One region of the Rahnella inusitata genome, then DNA from elsewhere that is predicted to be linked to it. Evidence: predicted binding sites of a transcription regulator. Region 1 holds the regulator's gene; each other region holds the start of a gene.
The links. Region 1 encodes sigma-54, which starts transcription at its own class of promoters, with help from an activator protein. Its sites were predicted from a motif close to GTTGGCACANNTTTCGCTNT; they were not measured.
Positions count from the first base shown of each region.

Region 2: glnA (glutamate--ammonia ligase) is a predicted target of sigma-54. The motif match lies at 1,744-1,763, and genes of this name have one in related genera.
Region 3: glnK (P-II family nitrogen regulator) is a predicted target of sigma-54. The motif match lies at 2,324-2,343, and genes of this name have one in related genera.

Region 1 covers NZ_CP065024.1:4,603,229-4,607,472, reverse strand. Annotated here, with positions in the region: gene ptsN (PTS IIA-like nitrogen regulatory protein PtsN) at 1-270, opposite strand, end outside; gene hpf (ribosome hibernation promoting factor) at 380-667, opposite strand; gene rpoN (RNA polymerase factor sigma-54) at 691-2,124, opposite strand; gene lptB (LPS export ABC transporter ATP-binding protein) at 2,227-2,952, opposite strand; gene lptA (lipopolysaccharide ABC transporter substrate-binding protein LptA) at 2,959-3,516, opposite strand; gene lptC (LPS export ABC transporter periplasmic protein LptC) at 3,494-4,063, opposite strand; gene kdsC (3-deoxy-manno-octulosonate-8-phosphatase KdsC) at 4,060-4,244, opposite strand, start outside.
Region 2 covers NZ_CP065024.1:368,094-372,337, reverse strand. Annotated here, with positions in the region: gene glnA (glutamate--ammonia ligase) at 186-1,595, opposite strand; gene typA (ribosome-dependent GTPase TypA) at 2,035-3,858, shown strand; gene yihX (glucose-1-phosphatase) at 4,022-4,244, shown strand, end outside.
Region 3 covers NZ_CP065024.1:3,971,483-3,975,726, reverse strand. Annotated here, with positions in the region: gene I2123_RS18665 (SmdA family multidrug ABC transporter permease/ATP-binding protein) at 1-271, shown strand, start outside; gene I2123_RS18660 (SmdB family multidrug efflux ABC transporter permease/ATP-binding protein) at 279-2,063, shown strand; gene glnK (P-II family nitrogen regulator) at 2,405-2,743, shown strand; gene amtB (ammonium transporter AmtB) at 2,824-4,113, shown strand.

The DNA of each region.
Region 1 (4,244 bases):
TTCGAGCTGAATGAACACGCCGACGGCGCGTAACGTATCTTCTTCCAGCTTGCCGTGCGGGATGGCGATCCCGGCACCGATCCCGGTGCTGCCCATACGCTCACGGGTCAAAATGGCGTCGAAAATCACCTGTGGTGACAAATTCAGTTGTTTGGCCGCCAGCTCGCTGATGATTTCCAGCGCACGTTTTTTGCTGGCGCAATGAACGCCGCTTTTGGTGCATTCGGCATTGAGCACCGACGTTAATTGCATTGCTATATCGTTGATCATGTCATCTTCACTTTTGCGCTGATTCACCCTTAAAGCTATATCGGCTCGTTCCCCGAAGGTCACAAGCCGATGCCTGAAGGTTTGTAGCACAGGGTTGGCTACATGAATGTCAGTGCTGTTTCAGTTTGTCTTTATGTTTGTTCAGCTGACGGGCCAGTTTATCAACCAGGCCGTCAATCGCTGCGTACATATCCTGATGTTCCGAGGTGGCATGCAACTCGCCTCCGTTCACATGCAGTGTCGCTTCCGCGACTTTTTGCACTTTTTCAACGCTTAACACCACATACACCTGATTAATCCTGTCGAAATACTGTTCTAACTTCGCCAGTTTCAACGAGATAAATTCTCTCAGGGGATCGGTGATCTCAATGTGATGTCCGGTAATGTTGAGCTGCATAATGTCTTCCTTCTCTGTTGAGGTCAAACTAACTGTTTACGCTGGTTTGAGGGCGGGATGGACAAAGACTCTCGGTATTTTGCAACGGTACGGCGTGCAACCATGATGCCCTGATCGGAAAGCAGGGTTGCTAACTTACTGTCGCTCAGCGGTTTTACAGGATTCTCCGCTGCAATTAATTTCTTCACCAGCGCCCGGATTGCGGTGGACGATGCCTCGCCGCCGCTGTCAGTACTGACATGGCTGGAGAAGAAATACTTCAGTTCGAAAATGCCGCGCGGGCTGTGCAGGAACTTCTGCGTCGTCACGCGCGAAATCGTCGATTCATGCATTTCAACGGCGCTGGCGATATCGGCCAGCACCATCGGTTTCATGTATTCATCACCCATCTCAAAGAACGCCTGCTGCTGTTCGACAATGCAGCGCGTGACCTTCAGGAGGGTATCGTTACGGCTTTCCAGACTTTTGATCAGCCACTTGGCTTCCTGCAGATTGCTGCGGATAAACTGTCCGTCGCTGTCGCTGCGGGTGGAATTGCCCATCGCGGCGTACTGCTGGTTGATCTTCAGCCGTGGAATGCTGTCTGAGTTCAGTTCGACCGACCAGACGCCGGACACTTTGCGCACCAGTACATCCGGGATCACGTATTCGGATTCGCCGGTATTGATCGACTGTCCCGGACGCGGATCAAGAGACTGGATCAGGAGCATCGCTCCTTTCAGTGTATCTTCTTTTAGACGGGTTGATCGCATAAGTGCACGGAAATCATGGTTCGCCAGCAGATCCAGATGTTCGCTAATGATAAGTCTGGCTTCTGTGATGAAAGGCGTTTCCGGGACGTACTGGGAAAGCTGAATCAGCAGGCAGTCGCGCAGATCGCGCGCCGCCACACCCACCGGGTCAAAACGCTGAACGCGCTTTAGAACGGCTTCGACTTCATCCATGGTGACGTTTTCATCGCCGATACTTTCGAGGATGTCGTCGAGAGAAATTGTCAGGTAACCGGTGTCATCCACGGCGTCGACAATGGAGGTCGCGATAGCGGCGTCGGTGTCAGAAAACGGCGTCAGCTCGACCTGCCACATCAGGTAATCCTGCAATGTCTGGGTCGTTTCGCCCTGATACACCGGCAGTTCGTCGTCGCTGTAATCATTGCCTGTCCCGGACGGCGTGCCCGCGGTGTAAATCTCATCCCAGGTGGCGTCGAGCGGCAGCTCTTCGGGCATATCTTTCTGCTCGAGGGCTTCGCGGGTATCCAGACCTTCACTGTCAGGGGTTTCGACTGCATCGATTTCATCGTGCAGGTCAGTTTGTTCCAGCAGAGGGTTGCTCTCCAGCGCGAGTTGGATCTCCTGTTGGAGCTCAAGCGTGGACAATTGCAACAGACGGATCGCCTGTTGTAATTGAGGAGTCATGGCCAGTTGTTGGCTGAATCTGAGTTGCAAACCTTGCTTCATATCTTGGCTTTATATCCGTAGATGAGTTCAAACGGCAACACGTCGGTCAGAACCGGCCCGCTTCATTGTAAAGCGAAACAGGCGCGGTTCAGGCGGCGCAGATCACAGACGGAATTCTTCACCCAGATAAACACGTTTTACTTGTTCATCAGCAAGAATGTCGGTTGGCGTGCCGTGGGCGATCAGTTTGCCCTGACTGACGATGTAGGCGCGTTCACACACGTCGAGGGTTTCACGAACGTTGTGGTCGGTAATCAGCACGCCGAGGCCGCTGTCACGCAAGTGCTCAATGATTTTTTTGATGTCGATAACGGAAATCGGGTCAACACCGGCGAAGGGTTCATCCAGCAGGATAAATTTAGGGTTCGCCGCCAGCGCACGGGCAATTTCCACACGACGGCGTTCACCACCGGACAGTGACTGACCGAGGTTATCGCGCAAATGGGAAATATGGAACTCTTCCATCAGCTCGTTGGCGCGATCGTTTCGCTGGTCTTTATTCAGGTCGTCACGGATCTGCAATACCGCCATCAGGTTATCAAACACGCTGAGGCGACGGAAAATGGACGCTTCCTGAGGCAGGTAACCAATGCCGCGACGTGCGCGGGTGTGCAATGGCAAAAGGCTGATGTCCTCGTCGTCGACGATAATGCGGCCCGCATCACGCTGGACGATACCGACCACCATGTAAAACGTGGTGGTTTTACCGGCACCGTTAGGGCCGAGTAATCCGACGATTTCGCCCGAATTAACGTTCAGGCTGACATCTTCAACGACCTTACGGCCTTTGTATGCCTTCGCCAGATTTTCTGCGATTAATTTTGCCATAAATTATCAGTTACTCTTTTTGGTCTGGCCGCCGGCTGCTGCCGGGGTCTTTTCCTGCAACTGCGTCGGGACCAGAACGGTCGTGACACGCTTGCCTTTATCACTGAAGGCTTCCATCTGCTGCTTCTGCACCAGATAGGTAATACGATCGCCTTTCACGTTGCTGTCGAGCTGTTCAAGGTACGCGTTGCCGGTGAGGGTCACCAGATCGGTTTCCACTTCATAACGGACTTTCTGCGCGTGGCCTTTGATAGGCTTGCCGTTGTCTTGTAACTGGTAGAAGGTCACAGGGTTGCCGTAGCCTTCAACCACTTCTTTGCCGGATACGCCTTGCGGGCGGATCACGACCACTTTATCGGCTTTAACCTGAATCGAACCCTGATTCACCACCACGTTCCCGGTAAAAGTCGCCGTGTTGGTGTTCACATCCAGCGCCTGATTAGCTGAATCAATGGTGATCGGTTTCGTTGTGTCATCTTTCAGCGCGAACGCCGGAATGCTGACGGCCAGCAAGGAGCCTGTGATCAGAAGATTACGGATTTTATTTTTTACTTTGAATTTCATAAGAGGTCGTTACCTTTTCGATCAGCTCTGCTGTTTTATCACGCAGATTACCACGCATTTTCATGCCGTTAGATGTAAAACCTGTACCGTAAAGCGTCACTTCATCGTCTGAAGCAACGTCTTGTGTCGTCAGGTTAACCCGTGCATTGTCCGTTTTGATTCTTTGCAGCTGCGATGTTTCCGGCGTCAGGCTATCTGCCTGCACATGCCCATAAAGATAGAGCATTTTATCCTGAGTCATCTTGGCTTTATCAGAACGCAGCACCCAGGTTGGAACTTTATTCTTGTCATACATGGTCGCCACCGGGTTGGTAAACCAGGTTACCTGATCGGTGGTGTAGTATTTGACCTGATCGGAGACCAGTTTGTAAGTCAGGCTACCCAGCGGGTCATACACCATGGTGACCGTGTGGGAGCTTTGATAGGTCGGATCCTGATCGTTAACCGCCTGCGGTGCGTCATCGGAGTTATCCGACAGCGACCAGCCAATCAGCACCAGAACAATGGCTGTCAGAACCAGAATGATCCAAAGTCTTGTTTTATTCATATCGACAGCCCTTTGGCGTCCTCCAGCTTGCCCTGCGCCAGCAGAATCAAATCACATAATTCGCGAACTGCGCCACGGCCACCGGCAATGCGGGTGACGTAATGTGCCTTTGGCAACAGGATAGGATGTGCGTCCTGAACCGCGACGGACAGACCCACTTCGGCCATCACCGGCCAGTCAA
Region 2 (4,244 bases), 470 kb from region 1:
TGTGGAGAAAAAAGCCCATCCGGAGATGGGCTGAAAGTTTCCACGGCAACAAATTAAATCGTCTTACTTGATTTTGACGCTGAAGGTTTTCTCACTACCTGACCTTCAGTCGGGTATTCCGCTCAGCGCCTGTACGAAGACGGGCGCTGAGTTCAGCTCTGATCGAAAGAGCAGACGCTGATTTATTAAACGCTGTAGTACAGTTCGAACTCAACCGGGTGCGGAGTCATACGAACGCGATCCATCTCTTCTTTACGCAGAGCGATGTAAGCATCGATCGCGTCATCGGTGAACACGCCGCCACGGGTCAGGAACTCGCGGTCTTCGCTCAGGCAGTTCATCGCTTCTTCCAGTGAACCTGCAACTTTTGGAATTTCTGCTTCTTCTTCCGGTGGCAGGTCATACAGGTTTTTATCCATCGCATCACCAGGATGGATTTTGTTGATGATACCGTCGACGCCAGCCATCATCAGCGCAGCGAACGCCAGGTATGGGTTAGCCGCTGGATCAGGGAAACGTGCTTCGATACGCATCGCTTTAGGGCTTGATACGTGTGGAATACGGATGGATGCAGAACGGTTACGCGCAGAATACGCCAGCATTACTGGTGCTTCGTAGCCCGGGACCAAACGCTTGTAGGAGTTGGTGGTCGGGTTAGCGTAGGCGTTGATCGCTTTAGCATGCTTGATGATACCGCCGATGTAGAACAGTGCCATTTCAGACAGGCCGCCGTATTTGTCGCCAGAGAACAGGTTGTTACCGTTCTTGAACAAAGACATATGGCAGTGCATACCGGAGCCGTTATCGCCAAACATTGGTTTTGGCATGAAGGTCGCGGTTTTGCCAAATGCGTGAGCCACGTTGTGAACCACGTATTTGTAGATTTGGATTTCGTCAGCTTTCTTGGTCATGGTGTTGAAGCGGGTTGCCACTTCGTTCTGACCAGCAGTTGCTACTTCGTGGTGGTGAGCTTCAACAACCAGGCCCATTTCTTCCATGGTCAGACACATGGTAGAACGCAGATCCTGAGAGGAGTCGACCGGAGGTACCGGGAAGTAGCCGCCTTTTACTGCAGGACGGTGGCCTTTGTTGCCGCCTTCGTATTTGGTCGCAGAGTTCCATGCGCCTTCGATATCATCGATAGCGACGTGAGAACCGGAGATGCTGCTGCCGAAACGCACATCATCAAACAGGAAGAATTCTGGCTCTGGCCCGAACAGAACGGTGTCCGCGATGCCGGAAGCACGCAGGAAATCTTCTGCACGCTTAGACGTTGAACGTGGGTCACGGTCATAACCTTGTAGCGTTGTTGGCTCAAGGATATCGCAACGAATGATCAGCGTGGTTTCTTCAAAGAATGGGTCCAGAACAGCAGTGCTGGCATCTGGCATCAGAACCATGTCAGATTCGTTAATGCCTTTCCAGCCACCGATTGAAGAGCCATCAAACATTTTACCTTCTTCGAAGAAGTCGGCGCTAACCTGGTGTGCAGGAATGGTGACGTGCTGTTCTTTGCCTTTGGTATCAGTGAAACGTAAATCTACAAATTTCACTTCATGCTCATTCAGCATCGTCAAAACGTGTTCAGCGGACATACTAGTTCTCCCGAATTTCTCATTATCGTCGTGGAACGAATAACCATTTTTTGGTCTTTAGTTGGAAATAACAGCCTTACTGGAACTGGCGTGTGGCCTAAACAGCACTATTATTGTCTGATAAGACTCTTTTCACCCTGTAAAGGGTATAGCGAAAACTGTGCCAACTTTGAGAAAATGCTAACAACGCCATTTTACAGGGCTCTTGCTCTCAATAAGTATGCACCATAACGGAAGTTATGCACTACAATGGTGCTAATCGTGAGATGTAAAGCACCAAAGTGGTGCGTCATATTGGTTCAGTGTTCTTTTTGCACCGTGAAAGGGATCACAAAGTAACCATCCTTAAGTTGTTTCAACAAGATCCTTGTGATCTTGTTTAGAACCTCGCTTAATACGTGTACAATAGCGCGCTATTTCTAATGCCTGAGGCAAAGCTGTGATCGAAAATTTGCGTAACATCGCCATTATTGCCCACGTTGACCATGGTAAAACCACCCTGGTCGACAAGCTGCTGCAACAATCCGGTACTTTCGGAGAACGTGCAGAAGCTACCGAACGCGTAATGGACTCCAACGATTTGGAGAAAGAGCGTGGGATTACCATCCTCGCAAAAAACACCGCCATTAATTGGAAAGACTACCGCATCAACATCGTGGATACCCCAGGACACGCCGACTTCGGCGGTGAGGTTGAGCGTGTGATGTCAATGGTCGACTCGGTGCTGCTGGTTGTGGATGCAATGGATGGCCCAATGCCGCAAACCCGCTTCGTGACTAAAAAAGCCTTCGCTAATGGTCTGAAGCCGATCGTGGTAATCAACAAGGTTGACCGCCCTGGCGCGCGTCCTGACTGGGTTGTTGATCAGGTCTTCGACCTGTTCGTAAACCTGGACGCAACCGACGAACAACTCGATTTCCCAATCATCTATGCATCTGCATTGTTGGGTATCGCGGGTACTGACCATAACGATATGGCCGAAGACATGACCCCGCTGTATCAGGCGATTGTTGACCACGTATCTCCGCCACAAGTTGAGATGGAAGCACCTTTCCAGATGCAAATCTCTCAGCTGGATTACAACAACTACGTTGGCGTTATCGGCATCGGCCGTATCAAACGTGGTACGGTTAAGCCTAACCAACAGGTCACTGTGATCGACAGCGAAGGCAAAACCCGTAACGGTAAAGTCGGTAAAGTTCTGACCCACATGGGCCTTGAGCGTATCGAAGCGACCGTTGCTGAAGCGGGCGATATCATCGCAATCACCGGTCTGGGTGAGCTGAACATTTCCGACACTATCTGTGACCCGGCAAATGTAGAAGCACTGCCAGCGCTGAGCGTTGATGAACCAACCGTTACCATGTACTTCAACGTCAACACCTCTCCGTTCTGTGGTAAAGAAGGCAAGTATGTGACTTCACGTCAGATCCTTGATCGTCTGAACAAAGAGCTGGTGCACAACGTGGCATTGCGCGTTGACGAAACTGAAGATGCTGATGCATTCCGCGTTTCAGGCCGTGGTGAACTTCACCTGTCGGTTTTGATCGAAAACATGCGTCGCGAAGGTTTCGAGCTGGCGGTTTCCCGTCCTAAAGTAATCAACCGTAAAATCGATGGCCGCATGCAAGAGCCATTCGAGAACGTGACACTGGATATCGAAGAGCAACACCAGGGTTCTGTTATGCAGGCCATGGGTGAGCGTAAAGGCGATGTCAAAGACATGATCCCAGACGGCAAAGGTCGTATCCGTCTTGATTATCTGATCCCAGCACGTGGCCTGATCGGCTTCCGTACTGAATTCATGACCATGACTTCAGGTACCGGTCTGCTGTACTCCACATTCAGTCACTACGATGATGTTCGTCAGGGTGAAATCGGCCAGCGTCAGAACGGCGTGCTGATTTCTAACGGTCAGGGTAAAGCAGTTGCGTTCGCACTGTACAGCCTGCAAGACCGCGGTAAATTGTTCCTGGGCCACGGCGCAGAAGTGTATGAAGGCCAGATCATCGGTATTCACTCACGTTCTAACGACCTGACTGTGAACTGTCTGACCGGTAAGAAACTGACCAACATGCGTGCGTCTGGTACTGACGAAGCAACGACTCTGGTTCCTGCTATCAAAATGTCTCTGGAGCAAGCTCTGGAATTCATCGATGATGACGAACTGGTCGAAGTGACTCCTCTGTCTGTGCGTATCCGTAAACGTCACCTGACCGAGAACGATCGTAAACGTGCAATGCGTGGTCCTAAAGAAGCGTAATCTTCTTTAACGTAAGCCGTTACACAGAAACAGGGTGCCTTTGGTACCCTGTTTTTTTTATGTTTTTTTTCTGCCCCTGCGTGCCATCCCGCAATTCTGTCACTGTTCAGCTGTACGTTTTACCGCTAAAGTTAACAGTCATCTTTGAAATCAGGAGCGTGCAATGCTGTACATTTTTGATATGGGAAACGTCATTATTGATATTGATTTCAAACGTGTTCTTGGCGTGTGGAGCAATTTCAGCGGAACCCCGCTTGCGACGCTGACTGAGCGATTCTCAATGGGCGAAGTCTTCCAGAAGCACGAACGGGGTGAAATCAGCGACGAAGAGTTTGCCGCCGAACTCTGCCATGAATTGGGCATCGCGCTGAGCTTCGAACAGTTCA
Region 3 (4,244 bases), 630 kb from region 1:
TGCGGTCGATGGCCGGACGGAGCATCAGATCCTGCACAACCTGCGTCAGTGGGGCAGTGACCGTACGGTGATCATCAGCGCCCATCGTCTTTCCGCTCTGACAGAGGCCAGCGAAATTCTGGTGTTTAACCACGGCACGATTTCGCAACGCGGGAACCATGAACAACTTGCCGCTAAGTCTGGCTGGTATCGCGATATGTTCCGTTATCAGCAACTGGAAGCCGCACTGGACGATGTGCCGCAGGAACAGGAGCCGGAAGATCGTGGTTGAACAAAAAGTGAGTAAAATTCAAAAGATGTGGCCCACGCTTAAACGCCTGTTGAGTTACGGCAAGCCATACAGAAAACCGCTTTCCATTGCGGTGCTGATGTTGTGGATTGCTGCAGCAGCAGAAGTGACCGGGCCAATTCTGATCAGCTTCTTTATCGATCACTATGTCGCCAAAGGCGAAATGCCCTGGGGCAAGGTCAGCCTGCTGGCACTGTGTTTTATTCTGCTGCAATTTCTGGCTGCGGGTTTGCACTATTTTCAGGCGCTGTTGTTTAACCGGGCAGCGGTCGGCGTGGTTCAGCGTTTGCGCACAGATGTGATGGACGCCGCCCTGCGCCAGCCGCTCAGTGCATTCGACACTCAGCCGGTCGGTCAGCTGATTTCCCGTGTCACCAACGATACGGAAGTGATCCGCGATCTTTACGTCACCGTCGTCTCGACCGTATTGCGCAGCATTGCCCTGATCGGGGCGATGTTGGTGGCGATGTTCAGTCTCGACTGGCGTCTGGCCTCGGTAGCTATCTGTATTTTCCCTGCAGTCTTCGTGGTGATGGGGCTCTACCAGATTTACAGCACGCCGATTGTGCGCAGGGTGCGCAGCTATCTGGCGGATATCAATGACGGTTTCAACGAAGTTATCAACGGGATGAACGTCATCCAGCAGTTCCGTCAGCAAAAGCGCTTCGGCGAACGTCTGACGCGCGCCAGCCAGTCGCATTATCTGGCGCGTATGCAAACGCTCCGGCTGGAAGGTTTCTTACTGCGCCCGCTGCTCAGCCTGTTCTCCTCTCTGATTTTATGCGGATTGCTGCTGCTGTTTGGATTCAGCGCGGAAGGTTCTGTCGGTGTCGGTGTTCTGTACGCTTTCATCAACTATCTGGGGCGTCTGAACGAACCGTTGATCGAACTGACATCACAACAGTCGATCCTTCAGCAGGCCGTCGTGGCTGGTGAACGTATTTTTGATCTCATGGACAGAACACAGCAGCAATACGGTTCGGATGACAAACGGCTGACCAGCGGTGAGATTGAAGTCAAAGACGTCAGTTTTGCCTATCTCCCGGAAAAATGGGTGTTGGAAAATATTTCACTGCACGTTCCGTCGCGTGGATTTGTGGCGCTGGTGGGGCATACCGGCAGTGGCAAGAGTACGCTGGCGAATTTGCTGATGGGATATTACCCGCTCAATAAAGGGGAAATCAGAGTCGATGGCCGTAACCTTGCTGATCTGTCTCATGCCAGCTTGCGCAAAGGGATTGCGATGGTTCAGCAGGATCCGGTTGTGCTGGCTGAATCTGTCTTCGCCAATGTGACCTTAGGGCGCGATATTGATGAAGCACAGGTCTGGCATGCACTCGATATTGTGCAACTCTCGCCGCTTATCCGCGAAATGCCTGAAGGGCTTAATACGCGTCTGGGTGAACAGGGGAATAATCTCTCCGTCGGGCAGAAGCAGTTACTGGCGATGGCGCGCGTTTTGGTGCAGGCACCGGAGATTCTGATCCTTGACGAGGCAACGGCCAATATCGATTCGGGAACAGAGCAGGCGATCCAGCGTGCTTTGCGGGCTATCCGTCAGCAAACCACGTTGGTGGTTATCGCCCATCGTCTTTCGACTATTGTCGATGCGGACAATATTTTGGTATTGCATCGTGGTCAGGCCGTAGAACAGGGTAATCACCTGCAGCTGTTAAACGAAAAAGGCCGTTATTATCAGATGTATCAGTTGCAGCTTGCCGGTCAGGTACTCGCCTCTACAGAGCAAGCCACTGCCGCTACCGAAAACGCGTAATCATCTTCCCAACGCAGGGCGTTACACTGCGTTGGGTCTCTTTCTGTCACTGCGTGTTTCGCAATATTTCTCTCTCCTTCCCCCTCTTTAATGCATGCCCAAGCGCCGATGGAACCTGTTGCACTAAAAAGCAGCGCGTAGCACTTAAATAGTGCGGGCTTTCTGATAATGCCCCGAACCACCGACTGTGCGCTGGGTCACGATTATTCTGAAAATGCCGTATTTCGCGGGTAAATCACCAATCTTTCAGAAATTTCAACTCTGGCACATCCTTTGCTTTATCCATTTCGTATCGGGCGCGGGTTCTCTCGCGGCAAGCCCTTAATTCGAGGAGTGGCAAAATGAAGCTGGTTACTGTGGTGATCAAACCTTTCAAGCTGGAAGACGTGCGTGAAGCGCTGTCTGCTGTTGGAATTCAGGGGCTGACCGTAACGGAAGTTAAAGGTTTCGGCCGTCAGAAAGGTCACGCTGAACTGTATCGCGGTGCAGAGTACAGCGTGAACTTCCTGCCAAAAGTAAAAATCGACATTGCTATCGCTGATGATCAGCTCGACGAAGTCATCGACGTGATCAGCAAAGCGGCTTACACCGGCAAGATTGGTGATGGCAAAATTTTCGTTGCTGAATTGCAACGCGTTATCCGTATTCGTACCGGTGAAACCGACGAAGCAGCACTGTAATTTCAGGCTCATCTCTTCGCATGAAGAGTTGAGATAAAAAAGCTTAGAAAACGGTTTTGAGAAACAGGGGTGGGTTAATAATGAAAAAACTTTTATCCATGATGGGGCTTGGCGCGGTTGCATTGTTGCCTTCGCTTGCCATGGCCGCCGCACCAGCAGCCGCTAACGGTGCTGATAACGCGTTTATGATGATTTGTACTGCACTGGTGCTGTTTATGACCGTGCCTGGCGTGGCGCTGTTTTACGGCGGCTTGCTGCGTTCTAAAAACGTGTTGTCTATGCTGACTCAGGTCATCGTGACGTTTGCTCTGGTTTGCGTACTGTGGATCCTCTACGGTTACAGCCTGGCCTTCAGCGAAGGTAACGCGTTCTTCGGCGGTTTCGGTAACGTGATGATGAAGGGTATCGGCCTGGATTCCGTCACCGGTACCTTCTCGCAGATGATTCACGTGGCGTTCCAGTGTTCATTCGCCTGTATCACCGTGGCGCTGATCGTTGGCGGTATCGCTGAACGTGTACGTTTCTCTGCGGTACTTATCTTCACCGTTATCTGGCTGACCTTCTCCTACATTCCAATGGCACACATGGTTTGGGCCGGCGGTTTCCTGGCGGCAGACGGTGCGCTGGACTTCGCCGGTGGTACGGTTGTCCATATCAACGCCGCTATCGCGGGTCTGGTCGGTGCTTACCTGTTGGGTAAACGTGCGGGCTTCGGCAAAGAAGCGTTCAAACCCCACAACCTGCCAATGGTCTTCACTGGCGCTGCAATCCTGTATGTCGGCTGGTTCGGTTTCAACGCCGGTTCAGCAAGTGCTGCCAGCCCGATTGCGGCTCTGGCCTTCCTGAATACGGTAATTGCTACCGCTGGCGCAATCTTGTCATGGACATTGGTTGAGTGGCTGGTTCGCGGTAAACCTTCTCTGCTGGGCGCAAGCTCCGGCGCTATCGCGGGTCTGGTTGCTATCACTCCAGCCTGTGGTACGGTCGGCGTCGGTGGTGCACTGATTATCGGTCTGGTCGGTGGTGTCACCGGTCTGTGGGGCGTCGTTACCCTGAAAAAATGGCTGCGTGTCGATGACACCTGTGACGTGTTCGGTGTTCACGGTGTGTGCGGTATCGTAGGTTGCTTGCTGACCGGCGTATTCACCTCCAGTTCACTGGGTGGCGTAGGTTATGCAGAAGGTGTGACCATGGGCCATCAGGTCTGGGTACAGTTCTTCAGCGTCTGCGTCACGCTGGTGTGGTCTGGTGTTGTGGCCTTCATCGGTTACAAAGTGGCAGATATGTTGGTCGGTCTGCGTGTCCCTGAAGAGCAGGAACGCGAAGGTTTGGACGTCAACAGCCACGGCGAAAATGCGTACAATCAGTAATTAAACGTTCAGAGAAAGCAGTGCGCTAATTCTCTTCACGAGCAGTACTAAAACTAAAAAATAATGATGAATAGCAAAAGGGGCGATATCACTATCGCCCCTTTTTCATTTTTGTTTTTCAGCCGGAGATA